Regions from separate parts of the Photobacterium sp. GB-72 genome, predicted to be linked through region 2. Evidence: predicted binding sites of a transcription regulator. Region 2 holds the regulator's gene; each other region holds the start of a gene.

Region 1 (5,395 bases), on a different contig from region 2:
GCAACAACTCAATAAACAATTAAAAACATAAGCACCAACAAATACAAAACAAGTCTCAATCGCTTAGTTATACCTCTAGAAAATCCCCTCCAACAAGTAACCTTACGTGAAGCATGTCTTTCCTCATTTTCATCTTCATTTGAATGGATATCTATAAAATATGAGCAATAAAAAACCCTAGTAAGTCACCTTACTAGGGTTTGATGTTTGCTCAGTATTTTTCAGTAAGAGAGATTATTCCCACTCAATCGTTGCTGGCGGCTTACCTGAAATATCGTAAACCACACGAGAAATACCATCGACTTCGTTGATAATACGGTTCGATACTTTGCCAAGGAAGTCGTAAGGCAGGTGTGCCCAGTGTGCTGTCATAAAGTCGATTGTTTCTACTGCACGTAACGATACAACCCAATCATATTTACGACCGTCACCCATTACGCCAACAGAGCGAACGGGTAGGAACACGGTAAATGCTTGTGATACTTTGTTGTAAAGATCGGCTTTATGAAGCTCTTCAATGAAGATAGCATCTGCACGACGAAGTAAATCACAATACTCTTTCTTCACTTCACCTAGAACGCGTACACCTAAACCAGGCCCAGGGAATGGGTGGCGGTAAAGCATGTTGTAAGGTAGGCCTAACTCAAGACCGATCTTACGCACTTCATCTTTAAATAGCTCTTTTAATGGCTCAACTAGACCCATTTCCATATCGTCTGGTAGACCACCTACGTTATGGTGAGATTTAATCACGTGTGCTTTGCCTGTTTTCGATGCTGCAGATTCAATCACATCAGGGTAAATCGTCCCTTGTGCTAACCACTTCGCATTTTTCAGTTTCTTAGATTCTTCATCAAATACGTCAACGAATACATGCCCAATCTTCTTACGTTTCGCTTCTGGCTCATCAATACCTGCAAGTGCTGATAAGAAACGATCCTCAGCTTGAACATGAACAATATTTAAACCAAATTTATCGCCAAACATGTCCATCACTTGTTGACCTTCATTTAAACGAAGCAGGCCGTTATCAACAAATACACACGTTAGCTTGTCGCCAATCGCACGGTGAATAAGCATAGCAACAACTGATGAGTCTACGCCGCCAGAAAGGCCAAGAATCACTTCATCGTCACCCACTTGCTCTTTAATACGAGCAATAGCATCTTCAATGATATTTGCTGATGTCCATAGCTTTTCACAGCCACAGATATTCATTACGAAGTTCTCAATTAACTTCATACCTTGACGTGTATGCGTCACTTCAGGGTGAAACTGAACACCGTAAAAACGCTTCTCTTCATTCGCCATTGCTGCAAATGGGCACGTTTCTGTTTCTGCAATTTTGATAAAATCTGACGGGATTTCTACCACTTTATCGCCATGGCTCATCCACACATCCATTAATGGTGTGCCGTCTTTGGCTGTTGCGTCTTGAATACCTTCAAGGAAATGTGTTGGTTCAACAATTTTAACTTGTGCGTAACCAAATTCACGCTCAGATGAACCTGCAACTTTACCGCCTAACTGCTCAGCCATGGTTTGCATGCCGTAGCACACACCAAATACAGGTACACCTGCTTCAAATACATATTGTGGTGCACGTGGAGAACCGGCTTCCGTTACACTTTCAGGACCACCAGAAAGAATAATACCGTTTGGCGCAAATTCACGGATATCGGCTTCATCAACATCCCAGCTCCAAAGTTCACAGTACACACCAATTTCGCGAATACGACGGGCGATTAGCTGTGTATATTGAGAGCCAAAGTCCAAAATAAGGATACGTTGTTCATGAATATTTGTGGTCATGGTCATTAGTGAATGTTCTCGAATAATTTTATATATTGGGAGCAAAGGCTCTGCTCCCGATGTTATTTCTTACTGACGTAATAGTTAAACCCAAAGATGAGTGGGTAACAATTAACCCATACGGTAATTAGGTGCTTCTTTAGTAATAGTCACATCATGAACGTGTGACTCTTTCATGCCAGCCCCTGAAATACGTACAAATTCAGCTTTAGTACGAAGCTCTTCAATCGTTGCTGAGCCCGTTAGGCCCATGCTTGAGCGTAAGCCACCCATTTGTTGGTGAACGATTTCTTTTAGGTAACCTTTATAAGCAACACGGCCTTCAATACCTTCTGGTACCAATTTGTCAGCCGCATTATCAGTTTGGAAATAACGGTCAGAAGAACCTTTTGACATTGCGCCTAGTGAACCCATGCCACGGTATGATTTGTATGAACGACCTTGGTATAGTTCAACTTCACCCGGTGCTTCTTCAGTACCAGCAAACATAGAACCTACCATTACACATGATGCACCAGCGGCAATCGCTTTACACATATCACCAGAGTAACGAATACCGCCATCAGCAATAACAGGAATACCGTATTGATCAGCAACAGATGCCGCTTCTGAAATTGCGGTAATTTGTGGAACACCAACACCTGTAACAATACGAGTTGTACAGATTGAACCAGGGCCGATACCAACTTTTACTGCACTCACACCTGCTTCAATAAGAGCACGCGCACCTTCAGCCGTAGCGACATTACCGCCAACAATTGGAAGATTAGGGAATGCCGCACGCGTTTCACGAATACGTTGTAGAACGCCTTCAGAGTGACCGTGTGAAGAATCGATAAGCAGTACGTCTACGCCAGCTTCAACCAAAGCAGCTACACGCTCTTCATTACCAGCACCAGCACCAACCGCAGCACCTACACGTAAGCGGCCGCGCTCGTCTTTACAAGCATTAGGTTTACGTTCTGCTTTTTGGAAGTCTTTTGCAGTAATCATGCCTTTAAGGCGGAATTCATCATCAACAAGTAACACCTTTTCAACACGGTGTTGTTGCATGATAGCTTCAACTTCTTCACGAGATGCGCCTTCTTTAGCCGATGCTAAATCTGCTTTAGATGTCATCACTTCTTCAACTGTCTTTGAAAGATCAGTAACAAATCGAACATCACGACCTGTAATAATACCAACTAACTCATTGCTATCTGTTACTACAGGGTAACCAGCAAAACCGTTCTGCTCTGTTAATCGCTTAACATCAGCAATCGTTGCGGTAGGTTTAACAGTCACAGGTTCAGAAACAACACCTGCTTCGAACTTTTTCACCATGCGAACTTGATCCGCCTGCTGTTCGATAGACATATTTTTGTGAATGAAACCGATACCACCTTCTTGAGCAAGACCGATAGCTAAGCGACCTTCAGTCACAGTATCCATTGACGCTGACACCATTGGGATATTAAGAGAAATATCTTTTGTCAGTTGAGTGCGCAGATCGGCAGTGTTAGGTAGAACGGTTGAATGGGCAGGAACCAGCAAAACATCATCGAAGGTTAAAGCTTCTTGTTTAATTCGTAACATTGCAATATCTCACACCGAATAGGGGTTTAAAGAAGGATAAAATATTGCGGTCGAATTATACGTATGAAGCAAACGTTTGGCTAGATTTTTTTTAATTTTTTTTCTTGACACATTTTAATTGATAAGTAATATATTTCGGTTAACTATCCGGTGATGCGGTCAAGGAAATACGGCCAAGATCTGTCCATTGATCTGCCTGTATACTTTATGTCTTATTCGGTTTTATTTTGACCGCCTGCCTACTACTTCATTCGATAGCAGGTACCATTCCTAGTGACCACTTTTTCCCCTCAAAGCCAAACGAATAGTCGTATTTACACGGTTTCTAGCTTAAATGCACAAGTACGTCTCGTACTTGAAAATGAAATGGGTGTAGTGTGGCTTATTGGTGAGTTATCTAATTTTTCGATGCCCGTTTCTGGTCATTGGTATTTCACCCTGAAAGATTCACGTGCCCAAGTTAAATGTGCCATGTTTAAAGGCAGTAATCGACATGTGACCTTTAAACCTGCCAATGGTAATCAAGTATTAGTTAAGGCGCGTTTGTCATTATATGAACCACGTGGTGATTATCAGCTGATCATTGAAAGTATGCAGCCAGAAGGCGATGGTCGCTTACAACAGCAATTTGAACAATTAAAAATGTCGTTAGCAGCGGAAGGTTTATTTGCGCAATCACTCAAACAAACGCTGCCAGAACAACCTAAACGAGTAGGTATTATTACCTCAAAAACAGGCGCGGCTCTGCACGATATTTTACAAGTATTGCAACGTCGTGATCCGAGTTTACCCATTGTGATTTATCCAACCATGGTACAAGGCGAAGGCTCTGCAATTTCTATTGCACAAGCGATTGGTCGAGCCAATACTAGACAGGAATGTGATGTATTAATTGTCGGTCGAGGTGGCGGTTCACTGGAAGATCTTTGGGCATTTAATGAAGAAATTGTCGCGCGAACCATTGCCGCTAGCCAGATCCCCATTGTCAGTGCGGTTGGTCATGAGGTCGACGTCACTATCGCAGATTTTGTTGCCGATGTCCGTGCACCAACACCTTCTGCTGCCGCTGAGTTGATCAGTCGCGATATGACTCACCAAACACAATTACTCGATCGTAAAAAACAACAATTACGCCATGCTATCAGGTCGTATTTATCACACTCTTTGCGCCAAGCAACTCAACTACAACACCGTTTAGAGCGTCAGCATCCACAGCTTCGTTTAAATCAGCAGCAGCAACATCTTGATGAAATTAGTCAACGCTTAGTTCAAGCGATGCAAAAAAAATTACAAAAGCATCAACAACATATCGATAGTAATAACTATAAAATATCACTTTACTCCCCCGCTACGTTAGTAAGCAATGCACAACGAAATTTAGAGCGGAGTGAACGAAGACTCTATGATGCTTTAGACCGTAAGCTGCTAAATGCAAAACATAAATTAGCGGTGGCGGCAGAAAAACTAGAAACAGTAAGCCCACTAGCAACTTTGGCCCGTGGTTATTCTATTACTCGAAATGAGCAAGGTGATCTAATCAGAAATACATCACAAGTTAAGCAGGGGGATAAACTTATCACCACAGTAACGGACGGTGATATCCATTCCTGTGTTATCAAATAACCATAGTATCTGTTAACAAAAATGGCGCTATTTAGCGCCATTTTTTATACATTCTATTTAGCGTGTCTCAGCACGCATTTCAAATTGTACCTTAACCCGAGATTTAGACTTTAACTCATTGCAATGATTACAAAAATAACTTGCAGAACCACACGCTTGTAATCTTTCTAACTGCTCATTGCAATCAGGACAAAATACATGTTTCTCAACTTGTTGTTGGCAAAAATCGCAAAAATAGCCGTGATCTTTCCAACTTAATAAGCTGCTACATTGCGGACAAATATTTTCAACGTTATCAGCCATGCTCTTCGACCTCTGTACAAAATTTACATCTTCGAATGATTATTAAGTGCGGTAATCAGAAATACAATTATCTTGCGCGTAG
Region 2 (5,395 bases):
GATCCATGATGGTCGCCCAATTAACATTGCAGGAAGTAATACTACTGCAGATAGCATCATTACACTTGCTGGTGCTAAAAACCCTGCTGCAACATCAATCAGTAACTACAAGCCTATATCTGGTGAAGCAATTGTTACCATGCAACCAGATATTATTTTGTTGAGCACACGTACAGCTAGCAAGATCAAAAACATGCAAGATCTTATTGCCCAAATGCCATTAATTGCCGCAACACCGGCTGCAACAAATAATGCATTACTCACAATAAAAAGTACTGCGCTCATTGGTGGTTTAGGACTCGAGAGTGTTAATGAAGCTTTAAAGCTTAATCAGGCTATTTATCCTTAAATTACGCCTCTATCATCCCTATTTATTCGTGCGTAAGGTTGTTGTTACATGTATGCAAAACGCTTCTCAGCCCATCATATTTATATAATAAGTATCGCCTTACTTATTTTTACAGGGCTTTCTTCTATTGTTATAGGTCCTATGGCGATCAGTTATAAACAAAGTTTGTTAGCACTATTACCCGGTGATCATGAACTTGCTAAACATGTCAGCCTAGTGATCCATCAAATTCGTTTACCACGTACGCTTCTCTGTTTTGCTATCGGTGCAATTTTAGCTGTATGTGGCGCTGTACTACAGGGACTGTTTCGCAACCCGCTTGCAGATCCTGGGATCATCGGAATCACGGGCGGTGCAGGCTTAGGTGCTGCATTGGCCATTGTCTTATTTGCCCCTCTCACCGCATCATTCCCTCAGCTTTTAAACTTCGCTATTGTGCCTATTTTTGCCTTTATTGGCGGCGCAATCAGCACCGTTTTAGTTTATCGCTTAGGCACAGATAAAAACGGCACATCGGTGATGATCATGCTACTCGCTGGTGTCGCGATAACCGCAATTTCAGGCGCAGGGCTTGGGTTACTCAATTATGTTGCCGACGATCAAGCCTTACGTGATTTATCATTGTGGTCAATGGGTTCACTGGCTGGTGCAACATGGACAGGCATTATTCTCGCCTATTGCACATTCGGGTTACTCTTTACCTATTTTTATCGTCATACCAGTAATTTAAACGCGTTGTTATTAGGCGAAGCTGAAGCTCGACATATGGGGGTTAACACGCAAAAACTAAAACGTAATTTAATTATTACATGTGCTGCGGGAGTGGGTATGACTGTTGCCGTTTGTGGCCCGATTGGCTTTATTGGCTTGGTTATTCCTCATGTGGGTAGAATGCTAACAGGTCCAAATCATAAAACCTTATTGCCAATTTCGGCTTTACTTGGCGGCTTAATCCTCTTGGTTGCCGATATGATTGCTCGAAGCGCATTCTCGCCTCAAGAGCTGCCGGTTGGGATCATCACCGCCATGTTAGGCGCGCCTTTCTTTATCTATTTATTAGTTAATCAAAAGAGTCAGATGTCATGACGTTAAATCATTCAGCAAAGGTCGATTTTACAGCAAGTAGCGACAAAGTCTGTGTTATTCAGGCTCGCGACTTATCATTACAATTCGGTGATAAAGTCCTGCTAAATCATCTTGATATTGATATTCACGCAGGAGAAGTCACCGCATTACTTGGGCCAAACGGTGCAGGTAAAAGTACCCTGTTAAAAGTATTATGTGGGGAGATTACGCCAAAATCAGGCACGGTTTCTTTCTTTGATCAACCGCTTAATAATTGGGCTCGGGAAGAATTGGCATGTCACTTAGGTGTCCTTCCACAACATAGCGCATTATCGTTTGCCTTTACCGCGAAAGAAGTTGTCGAGCTAGGCGCAATTCCATTGCAGCTCACTTCGCCTGAACTGAAAGATGCAACAGCATCAAGCATGCAATACGTTGATATTAACAATTTAGCTAAACGTCTCTACCCCACCTTATCGGGGGGTGAAAAACAGCGTGTACACCTTGCCCGGGTTTTAACACAACTCAGTAAAGCCGGTGATAAATGTATCTTGATGTTAGATGAACCCACCTCAGCACTCGATCTCGCCCACCAGCACCACACCTTACAAATTGCCCAAAATATGGCTATACAAGGCGCCGCTGTAATTGTGGTATTGCACGATTTAAACCTTGCAGCCCAATACACTGATCGGATGATTTTCCTTAACGAAGGAGAAATAAAAGCCGACGGCACGCCAACACAAGTTCTTACTCCTGAAGTAATAGATACCTTATATGGTTGGCCTGTCAGTGTTCATACTCATCCAAGTGGTGATTTTCCTTATCTTTTATCAGCCAATCATTCTGTTTTTTAACGTTTTATCTATTAATGACTAGATATACACAATAAATTGAAGCTATTAGCATGACAAACATCGAGTTTTTACGGTTAATGATCAATTAATTCAATCAAGTTGAATAGAAAGATTGCACAACGCAAAACACACAGTAAAATGTGATCGCAAGCGATTACATGTGTAATTAGTGTAAAAATAGTTTCTATCTTCTAATGCCGCATTTTACTGCGGCTTTAGTTGTTTATGATCCATGATAATTGCAACACCCTATAATTCGGTATCAAATTGAATAATTAAGTAGCTAATAACTAAAGGATCTTCATCTCTGCGAGTGAACTCGTAAGCCATAGACTACGTAATTAATCAATTTGGTATCAAAAACCTTTGTCAGATCCTAATCTGACCATGATAAGAAGAATAAATATGGCAACCATTAAAGACGTTGCACGTATGGCAGGTGTATCAACTACTACAGTGTCGCACGTGATTAATAAAACACGCTTTGTTGCAGAAGCAACGCAACAAAAAGTTTTGGCTGCAGTAGATGAACTTAACTACGCCCCAAGTGCAGTAGCGCGAAGCTTAAAATGTAATACAACACGTACTATCGGCATGTTAGTCACTAAATCGACTAACCCATTTTTTGCCGAAGTTGTGCATGGTGTTGAAGAATATTGTTATGGTGCAGGCTACACACTGATCTTATGTAACACCGAAGGTAACTTAGAAAAACAACGTGATTACTTACGTATGCTTTCTGAAAAGCGTGTTGATGGCCTATTGGTTATGTGCAGCGATCTGGATCAAATGCTGCTCGATTTACTTGAGCGTAAAAATGATCTTCCTATGGTTATCATGGACTGGGGCCCAGAAAGCCCACATACTGATAATATTCTAGATAACGCTGAAAACGGCGGTTATATTGCGACTAAGCACCTTATTGAAAATGGTCATAAGAAAATTGGCTGTTTATCTGGACAAGTTGATAAGTCTACTTGTCAAGAGCGCCTAAAGGGCTTCCGTAAAGCGATGAAAGAAGCAGATCTCACTGTTAATGATAATTGGCTACTTGACGGTGACTTTGAGTGTGAGTCAGCCGTTGAAGCTGCTCATAAGTTTATCGCAATGGAAGATCGCCCTACTGCTATCTTCTGCTTTAACGACATTATGGCTATGGCTCTGATCAGTACCTTTGAACAGGCAGGTCTGCGTGTTCCTGATGATATCTCAATCATTGGCTACGATAACATTGACCTTGCGCCCTACTTTGCGCCACCGCTAACAACTATCCACCAGCCTAAACGTCGTTTAGGTAAAAAGGCCATCGAAATCTTGCTAGAGCGTGTGAAAGACAAGAATCATGAGCGTCAAACCTTTGAAATGACGCCTAAACTTGTTGAGAGAAAATCGGTTAAAGATCTCAACTAATAAAATTTATCTTTCTATGTTAAGGAAAAGCCGATAAGTTAACCTTGTTGGCTTTTTTTTTACTTATAAAAAACAATCATGAGTATTTATAATTATAAAGCTTATTAAAATAAGCTAAGAACAAATACCTGAACCAATATCACATTTTTGAGAGCTTAGATTTAATATTAAAAGTATTATTTAATATAACTTTATATAGTCACGAACTGGCAAATTAATTGAAAGATTAAGACGCAAAACCACCGGCCTAAAAATTATGTTAATAATTCAAGGTAGCGGGGTTACCGAAGGATTATTATTGAACCGACAATATTATGACACAAACTTAACAATATATTGACAGTATCAATGTGTAGATTAATTAATCTATTTCCTCGCTCTTAATGTTTAGGTGACACTCATATTTTTTCACCGAGTAGAAGCATGGATAAACCAATATTAAAAGATTCATTAAAATTATTTGACCATTTTGGTTCAATAAAATCACGGTCGATGTTTGGCGGTTTTGGCATTTTTTCTGGTGATACAATGTTTGCATTAGTTGTGAACGATAAACTTCACTTACGTGCAAATGCTGAAACTGAAAAGGAATTCAAACAAGCTGGCTTGGAACCCTATGTTTATAAAAAACGTGGCTTCCCTGTTGTAACCAAGCACTATGCAATACCCGACCAATGGTGGGATGAACCCACAAAGATTGTAGCTCAAGGTAGGTATTCACTGGATGCAGCAGAAAAAGACAAGCAAGAAAAGGAGAGTTGCGTACCTGACCGAATTAAAGATTTACCTAATCTACGATTATCAAATGAAAGAATGCTTAAAAAAGCAGGCATAAACACTATTGAACAACTTCTAGCAGTGGGCTCTCTTGGCGCATATAAAGCACTTCAAGAATCACAAACAAGTCCATTGAGTATTGAATTGCTTTGGGCATTGGAAGGCGCAATTAGCGGTCAACATTGGTCAGTTATTCCTGAGCAACGTCGAAATGAACTATTATCTGCCTTATCTTAAAAATATAAGTTGTCTTAAATATAAAATACTTAGGAATAAAAGAGCCCCCATTCTTTTATTTCTAAGTATACCTTTCAAAAATAATTTCCGTATTATCCTTATCTTCCTTTATAAAATTCAATATTTATTTGGTTTAATTGCATAATAACAAACTTTTGCCATTAAATTAATTCCCTCCGTTTTGCACTCCTTGATTTATATAAATGATAATTATCTTTATTTATATTCCATGCCTAATTATTTGCTAATACGACCAATAACCCATCTTCTCACTAATAAATAACGCGGCGCTTTAAACTGTCTTATCTCCTGCTGATTTTTTCACCAACCAATTGAAGAAAAAGAAATATTTATCATTAAATGAAATACAATGTCTGTTGTTAAGGTCTACATGTTTACAACTGCTACTGAGTAAGATCGTATAAAACCCTACTTTTAGGGTGTTTTTTAAGGAATCACATGCGCATTTCGATCAAAAAAATTGACTCTTTATGGGTAAAGCCTTTGCTATGGCTTCAAGCTCGCCACTATGGTCAAGTATTAAACCCTGCAAAGCTATGGGGACGTAAACCTGTCTTATTTTGGTTAGTCGCAGGTTTTTTTGGTTTTCTCGACCGTAAGAAGTCACCGATTCAAGATGTCATGCGATCTTTGGTCTGTGTGCGTGTTTCACAATTAAACGATTGTGCCTTTTGTGTTG
Region 3 (5,395 bases), on a different contig from region 2:
ACCAAAGCTATTCCAAAAGAGATGCTTCCAATTGTTGATAAACCGCTTATTCAGCATGTAGTGAATGAGTGTGTTGCAGCAGGAATTAAAGAAATTATTTTAGTGACGCATTCTTCAAAAAATTCGATTGAGAACCACTTTGATACCTCTTTTGAATTAGAAGCGACATTAGAAGCGCGAGTAAAACGTCAGCTACTTGAAGAAGTACAAGCGATTTGTCCACCTGATGTGACCATTATGCATGTACGTCAAGGTCAAGCTAAAGGTTTGGGTCATGCAGTATTGTGTGCACATCCCCTTGTTGGTGATGCGCCTTTTGCAGTTGTTTTACCTGACGTAATTTTGGATGATGTTGCGAGCGATTTACGTTGCGATAATATGGCTGCCATGGTGAAAATGTTTAACGAGACTAAAGTGAGTCAGGTGATGGTTGAACCTGTTCCTATGTCTGAAGTGTCAAACTATGGTGTTGCGGATATTAATGGTGTGGAATTACATGCTGGCGAATCAGCACCGATGACAAAGGTTGTTGAGAAGCCTTCAGTTGAAGACGCGCCTTCTAATTTAGCTATTGTCGGTCGTTACATACTTCCAGCTGAAATTTGGGCATTATTAGCCCGTACGCCTGTTGGCGCGGGTGATGAAATTCAATTGACCGATGCTATCGATATGCTAATGCAATCTCAACAAGTGAATGCATTTCATATGTCAGGCGTAAGCCATGATTGTGGTAGTAAAATTGGTTACATGAAAGCGTTTGTTGAGTACGGTTTGCGCCATAATCAATTTGGTGAAGAATTTACAGCGTATGTCAAACAACTAGCTAAAAGCTTATAGTCGACGCCATAAATTGTATAATCAAAAGAAAAAGCGATGGTGTTCCATCGCTTTTTTTATTTATTCTATTTGTTAATAAGAAGAGGACTGCTAATTTAAAATAGCATTGTTTTGGAGAATAAAAGAGCAATAGGTATCACTCTTTTTATTACCAATTATTCGCCGTGAAACTGCTCGCAAGCTAACATAGTATTTTCTATTAATGTTGCGACTGTCATTGGGCCGACACCACCAGGGACTGGAGTGATATGTTTTGCTCTTTGGTTGGCAATATCAAATTCAACATCACCACATAATTTACCATTATCTAATCGGTTAATACCCACATCAATGACGGTAGCCCCTTCTTTAATCCAAGCGCCAGGAATAAAGTTAGGTTTACCTACAGCGACGACAAGGATATCTGCACGACGAACATGGCTCTCAAGATCTTGAGTAAAACGGTGACAAGTTGTTGTTGTAGCCCCTGCTAATAATAATTCGAGTGTCATCGGGCGACCTACAATATTAGAAGCGCCAACAATAATCGCTTCTTTCCCTCGTACCGGAATATTGTAACGTTCTAAGAGGGTCATAATACCTTTAGGGGTACAAGAGCGTAGTTTTGGGATACGTTGACTTAAGCGTCCGACATTGTATGGATGGAAGCCATCAACATCTTTTTCAGGATCAATACGCTCTAAAATTCGTGTGCTATCCATACCAGCTGGTAATGGAAGTTGGACTAAAATGCCATCAATCGTTGGATCGAGATTTAATTCGTCAATAAGAAGTAATAATTCTTCTTCTGAGGCTGTTGGTGGTAGATCGAATGATTTAGAGACAAAGCCGACTTCTTCACAGGCTTTTCGCTTACTACCAACATAAATTTGAGAAGCAGGATCTTGACCTACGAGCACAACAGCTAAGCCGGGTGCACGAAGACCAGCATCTTTACGAGCTTTCACTCTAGCGGCAACTTCCTGTCGAACTGTTTGGGATATTAATTTCCCATCAATAATTTGGGCGGTCATGGTAATCCTTTTTATATAGGCTAAGCATGTGGACGCTATTATTGTGTCAGAAAATGATTACTTTAGCTATAACGCAAACGTTTGCTTTTTGTTTGTTTAATAATGGCGAACAATCTTAAGTGTTTATCGTTGAAGGGAATAGGTATCTACAATTGCACTGAAAAAACTGAAAATAAAACAGATTGCTTTAACTTTAATCGCTTGGCGGTTTAAATCATGAAATTTAAAGTAAACGTATTGACCTAAATGATTAGCAACGTATAATCCTGCCTCGTAACGCCATGTTACACAATGATGCGCCCTTAGCTCAGCTGGATAGAGCACGTCCCTTCTAAGGATGTGGTCGCAGGTTCGAATCCTGCAGGGCGTGCCATTCTCTCTTCTTTATATATAAGATCCAAAATCTAATTCATTTCTAAGCTTTTTTAATACAAAAATCACTCTGTAGTTAGTCTTATAACGGCATAAAAAATGCTTTCTCTGTTACGTCATATTTGCGTTAATTCGACTGTTTTTCCAACATTTGAACCCAAAAAACGCAGAGATCTATGATTATTTTCTCCTTACCCCTTGAAATGTTCGTTATAGACCCTATCTTGTGTTTCAGTTGTAGAGCTAGATAGCAGTTTAGTCTATCTCACCTCGACGCCACCTAAGTGTGTCGTTATAATAACGCGCTTTAATTTCTAAGTTGGATGAGCATATCTGACAGTTTAGAAATAAAGTAAAAGAATTGAGGCGTTATGGTTTTCGAGCCGTAACACGAAAAGGATGCCACCGTCAGTAAATGGCTGTTCGGCAACATCACTCAGAAAGCTGAGTAAGTTTTGAGGTTAAATATAATGCAAGTTACCGTTGAAACCACTGAAGGCCTAGAACGCCAACTAACAATCACTGTTCCTGCTGCAAACATCGAAGATGCAGTAACAGCTGAACTAAAGAAAATTGCTAAAACTCGTCGTTTCGACGGTTTCCGCCCTGGTAAAGCACCAATTAAGATGGTTGCTAAAATGTTTGGCGCATCAGTACGTCAAGACATCCTAGGTGAAGTAATGCACCGTCACTTTATCGAAGCTATCGTTAAAGAGAAAATCAATCCAGCAGGCGCGCCAACATTTACTCCAGTAGAAGTTGCTGAAGGTAAAGACCTAGTATTCAAAGCGACTTTCGAAGTATTTCCTGAGATCGCACTTCAAGGTCTAGATAAAGTTGTTGTTGAGAAGCCAGTTGTTGAAGTAACTGAAGCTGACGTTGATACAATGCTTGATACTCTACGTAAGCAACAAGCTACGTGGACTGAAGTAGATGCAGCCGCTGATGCAAACAGCCGTGTAACTATCGACTTCGTTGGTACTATCGACGGTGAAGAGTTCGAGGGCGGTAAAGCTGAAGGTTTCGCACTTGCTATGGGCCAAGGTCGTATGATCCCTGGTTTCGAAGAAGGCGTTGTAGGTAAAAAAGCGGGTGAAGAGTTTACTGTTGAAGTAACGTTCCCTGAAGAATACCACGCTGAAAACCTAAAAGGTAAAGCTGCAGCATTCGCTATTAAACTTCACAAAGTTGAAGCACAAGAGCTTCCTGAACTAACTGAAGAGTTCGTTGCTAAGTTCGGTGTTGAAGACGGTTCTGTTGACGGTCTTAAAGCTGAAGTTCGTAAGAACATGGAGCGTGAACTTAAGCAAGCTGTTAAAGGTCGCATCAAAGATCAAGTTCTTAACGGTCTTGTTGAGCAAAACGACATCACAGTTCCTGCTGCACTTATCGATCAAGAAATCGAAGCACTACGTCAGCAAGCTGCACAACGTTTTGGCGGTGATGCTAAGAATATGCCTGAACTACCACGTGAGTTGTTCGAAGAGCAAGCTAAACGTCGTGTAGTTGTAGGTCTTCTAGTTGGTGAAGTGATCAAGTCAGAAGAGCTAAAAGCAGACGAAGAGCGCGTTAAAGCAATCATCGCTGAAATGGCTTCTGCATACGAAGATCCATCAGAAGTAGTTAAATACTACGAAACTAACGAACAGCTAATGAACAACATGCGTAATGTTGCTCTAGAAGAGCAAGCGATTGACGCACTTCTAGCTAAAGCACAGGTTTCTGATAAAGACGTTAGCTTCAACGAGCTAATGAATCCTGCTGCTTAATTTGCTGAAATTGATGTAGAGATTTGACATTATCTCAAGTCTTCTGCTAACAATGGTCCGTGTGAGTCATTTCATTCGGGCCATTTATTTTAGGGAAATAACGTTATGAGCTACCAAGAAAAAAACGCCATGTCACCAATTTTGGATGCGCTGGTACCTATGGTGGTCGAGCAGACTTCTCGTGGTGAGCGTTCTTATGATATCTATTCTCGTCTCTTAAAAGAGCGTGTGATTTTCTTAACTGGTCAGGTTGAAGATCACATGGCTAATTTAGTAGTAGCACAGCTACTATTTTTAGAGTCAGAAAACCCAGATAAAGACATCTTCCTATACATCAACTCTCCAGGTGGTTCTGTTACTGCGGGTATGTCAATTTATGACACTATGCAGTTCATTAAGCCAAATGTGAGTACTGTATGTATGGGTCAAGCATGTTCAATGGGAGCATTCTTACTTGCTGGTGGTGCGAAAGGTAAGCGTTACTGTCTACCGAACTCACGTGTAATGATTCACCAGCCATTAGGTGGTTTCCAAGGACAAGCATCGGATATTCAAATCCATGCACAAGAAATTCTAACAATCAAACAACGTCTAAACGGTTTATTGGCTGAACATACAGGCCAACCACTAGAGGTTGTTGAGCGTGATACTGACCGTGATAACTTTATGTCTGCAGAACAAGCTGTAGAATATGGTTTAGTGGATGCCGTGTTGAGTCAACGTGACTAAGTACTTATTTAGCTGATTAACTCTAGATAGTTAACGCAGCAAAATAAGCCGACTTGTTATACACTCAAGACAAGGCAATGATGGGAATACCCCAATAAGAGGTTAGCGAATGACAGATAAGCGAAAAGAGAGTGGTAGCAGTAAGCTATTGTATTGCTCTTTCTGCGGTAAAAGTCAGCATGAAGTTCGCAAGCTGATTGCAGGCCCTTCTGTTTATATTTGTGATGAATGCGTTGATTTATGCAACGATATTATTCGCGAAGAAATTAAAGAAGTGATGCCTAAACGCGATGGCGATGAACTGCCGACTCCGCAAGAAATTCGTAACAACCTAGATGATTACGTAATTGGGCAAGCACATGCAAAAAAAGTGCTAGCTGTTGCGGTATATAATCACTACAAACGTCTACGTAATGGCGATACAACTAGTGAAGGTGTTGAACTAGGTAAGAGTAACATCTTACTTATCGGCCCTACTGGTAGTGGTAAAACACTATTAGCTGAAACACTAGCACGAATGTTAGATGTTCCATTTACGATGGCTGACGCAACCACGCTGACTGAAGCGGGTTATGTGGGTGAAGACGTAGAAAATATTATCCAGAAATTGCTACAGAAATGTGATTACGACGTGGCGAAAGCTGAACGTGGTATTGTTTACATTGATGAAATCGA

The links. Region 2 encodes PurR, which represses purine synthesis genes. Its sites were predicted from a motif close to TNANGNAAACGTTTNCNTNA; they were not measured.
Region 1: guaB (IMP dehydrogenase) is a predicted target of PurR. The motif match lies at 3,452-3,471, and genes of this name have one in related genera.
Region 3: folD (bifunctional methylenetetrahydrofolate dehydrogenase/methenyltetrahydrofolate cyclohydrolase FolD) is a predicted target of PurR. The motif match lies at 1,920-1,939, and genes of this name have one in related genera.

The regions. Positions count from the first base shown of each region.
Region 1 covers NZ_PYNV01000001.1:726,534-731,928, forward strand. The annotation lists gene guaA (glutamine-hydrolyzing GMP synthase) at 235-1,812, opposite strand; gene guaB (IMP dehydrogenase) at 1,924-3,387, opposite strand; gene xseA (exodeoxyribonuclease VII large subunit) at 3,661-5,010, shown strand; gene C9J40_RS03290 (zinc ribbon domain-containing protein) at 5,068-5,313, opposite strand.
Region 2 covers NZ_PYNV01000009.1:77,463-82,857, reverse strand. The annotation lists gene C9J40_RS11735 (hemin ABC transporter substrate-binding protein) at 1-349, shown strand, start outside; gene C9J40_RS11730 (iron ABC transporter permease) at 398-1,435, shown strand; gene C9J40_RS11725 (heme ABC transporter ATP-binding protein) at 1,432-2,271, shown strand; gene purR (HTH-type transcriptional repressor PurR) at 2,677-3,681, shown strand; cyclic di-GMP riboswitch class I at 3,880-3,970, shown strand; gene C9J40_RS11715 (TfoX/Sxy family DNA transformation protein) at 4,105-4,695, shown strand; gene C9J40_RS11710 (carboxymuconolactone decarboxylase family protein) at 5,155-5,395, shown strand, end outside.
Region 3 covers NZ_PYNV01000002.1:43,316-48,710, forward strand. The annotation lists gene galU (UTP--glucose-1-phosphate uridylyltransferase GalU) at 1-837, shown strand, start outside; gene folD (bifunctional methylenetetrahydrofolate dehydrogenase/methenyltetrahydrofolate cyclohydrolase FolD) at 993-1,850, opposite strand; tRNA gene C9J40_RS03530 (tRNA-Arg) at 2,147-2,223, shown strand; gene tig (trigger factor) at 2,693-3,991, shown strand; gene clpP (ATP-dependent Clp endopeptidase proteolytic subunit ClpP) at 4,097-4,720, shown strand; gene clpX (ATP-dependent protease ATP-binding subunit ClpX) at 4,830-5,395, shown strand, end outside.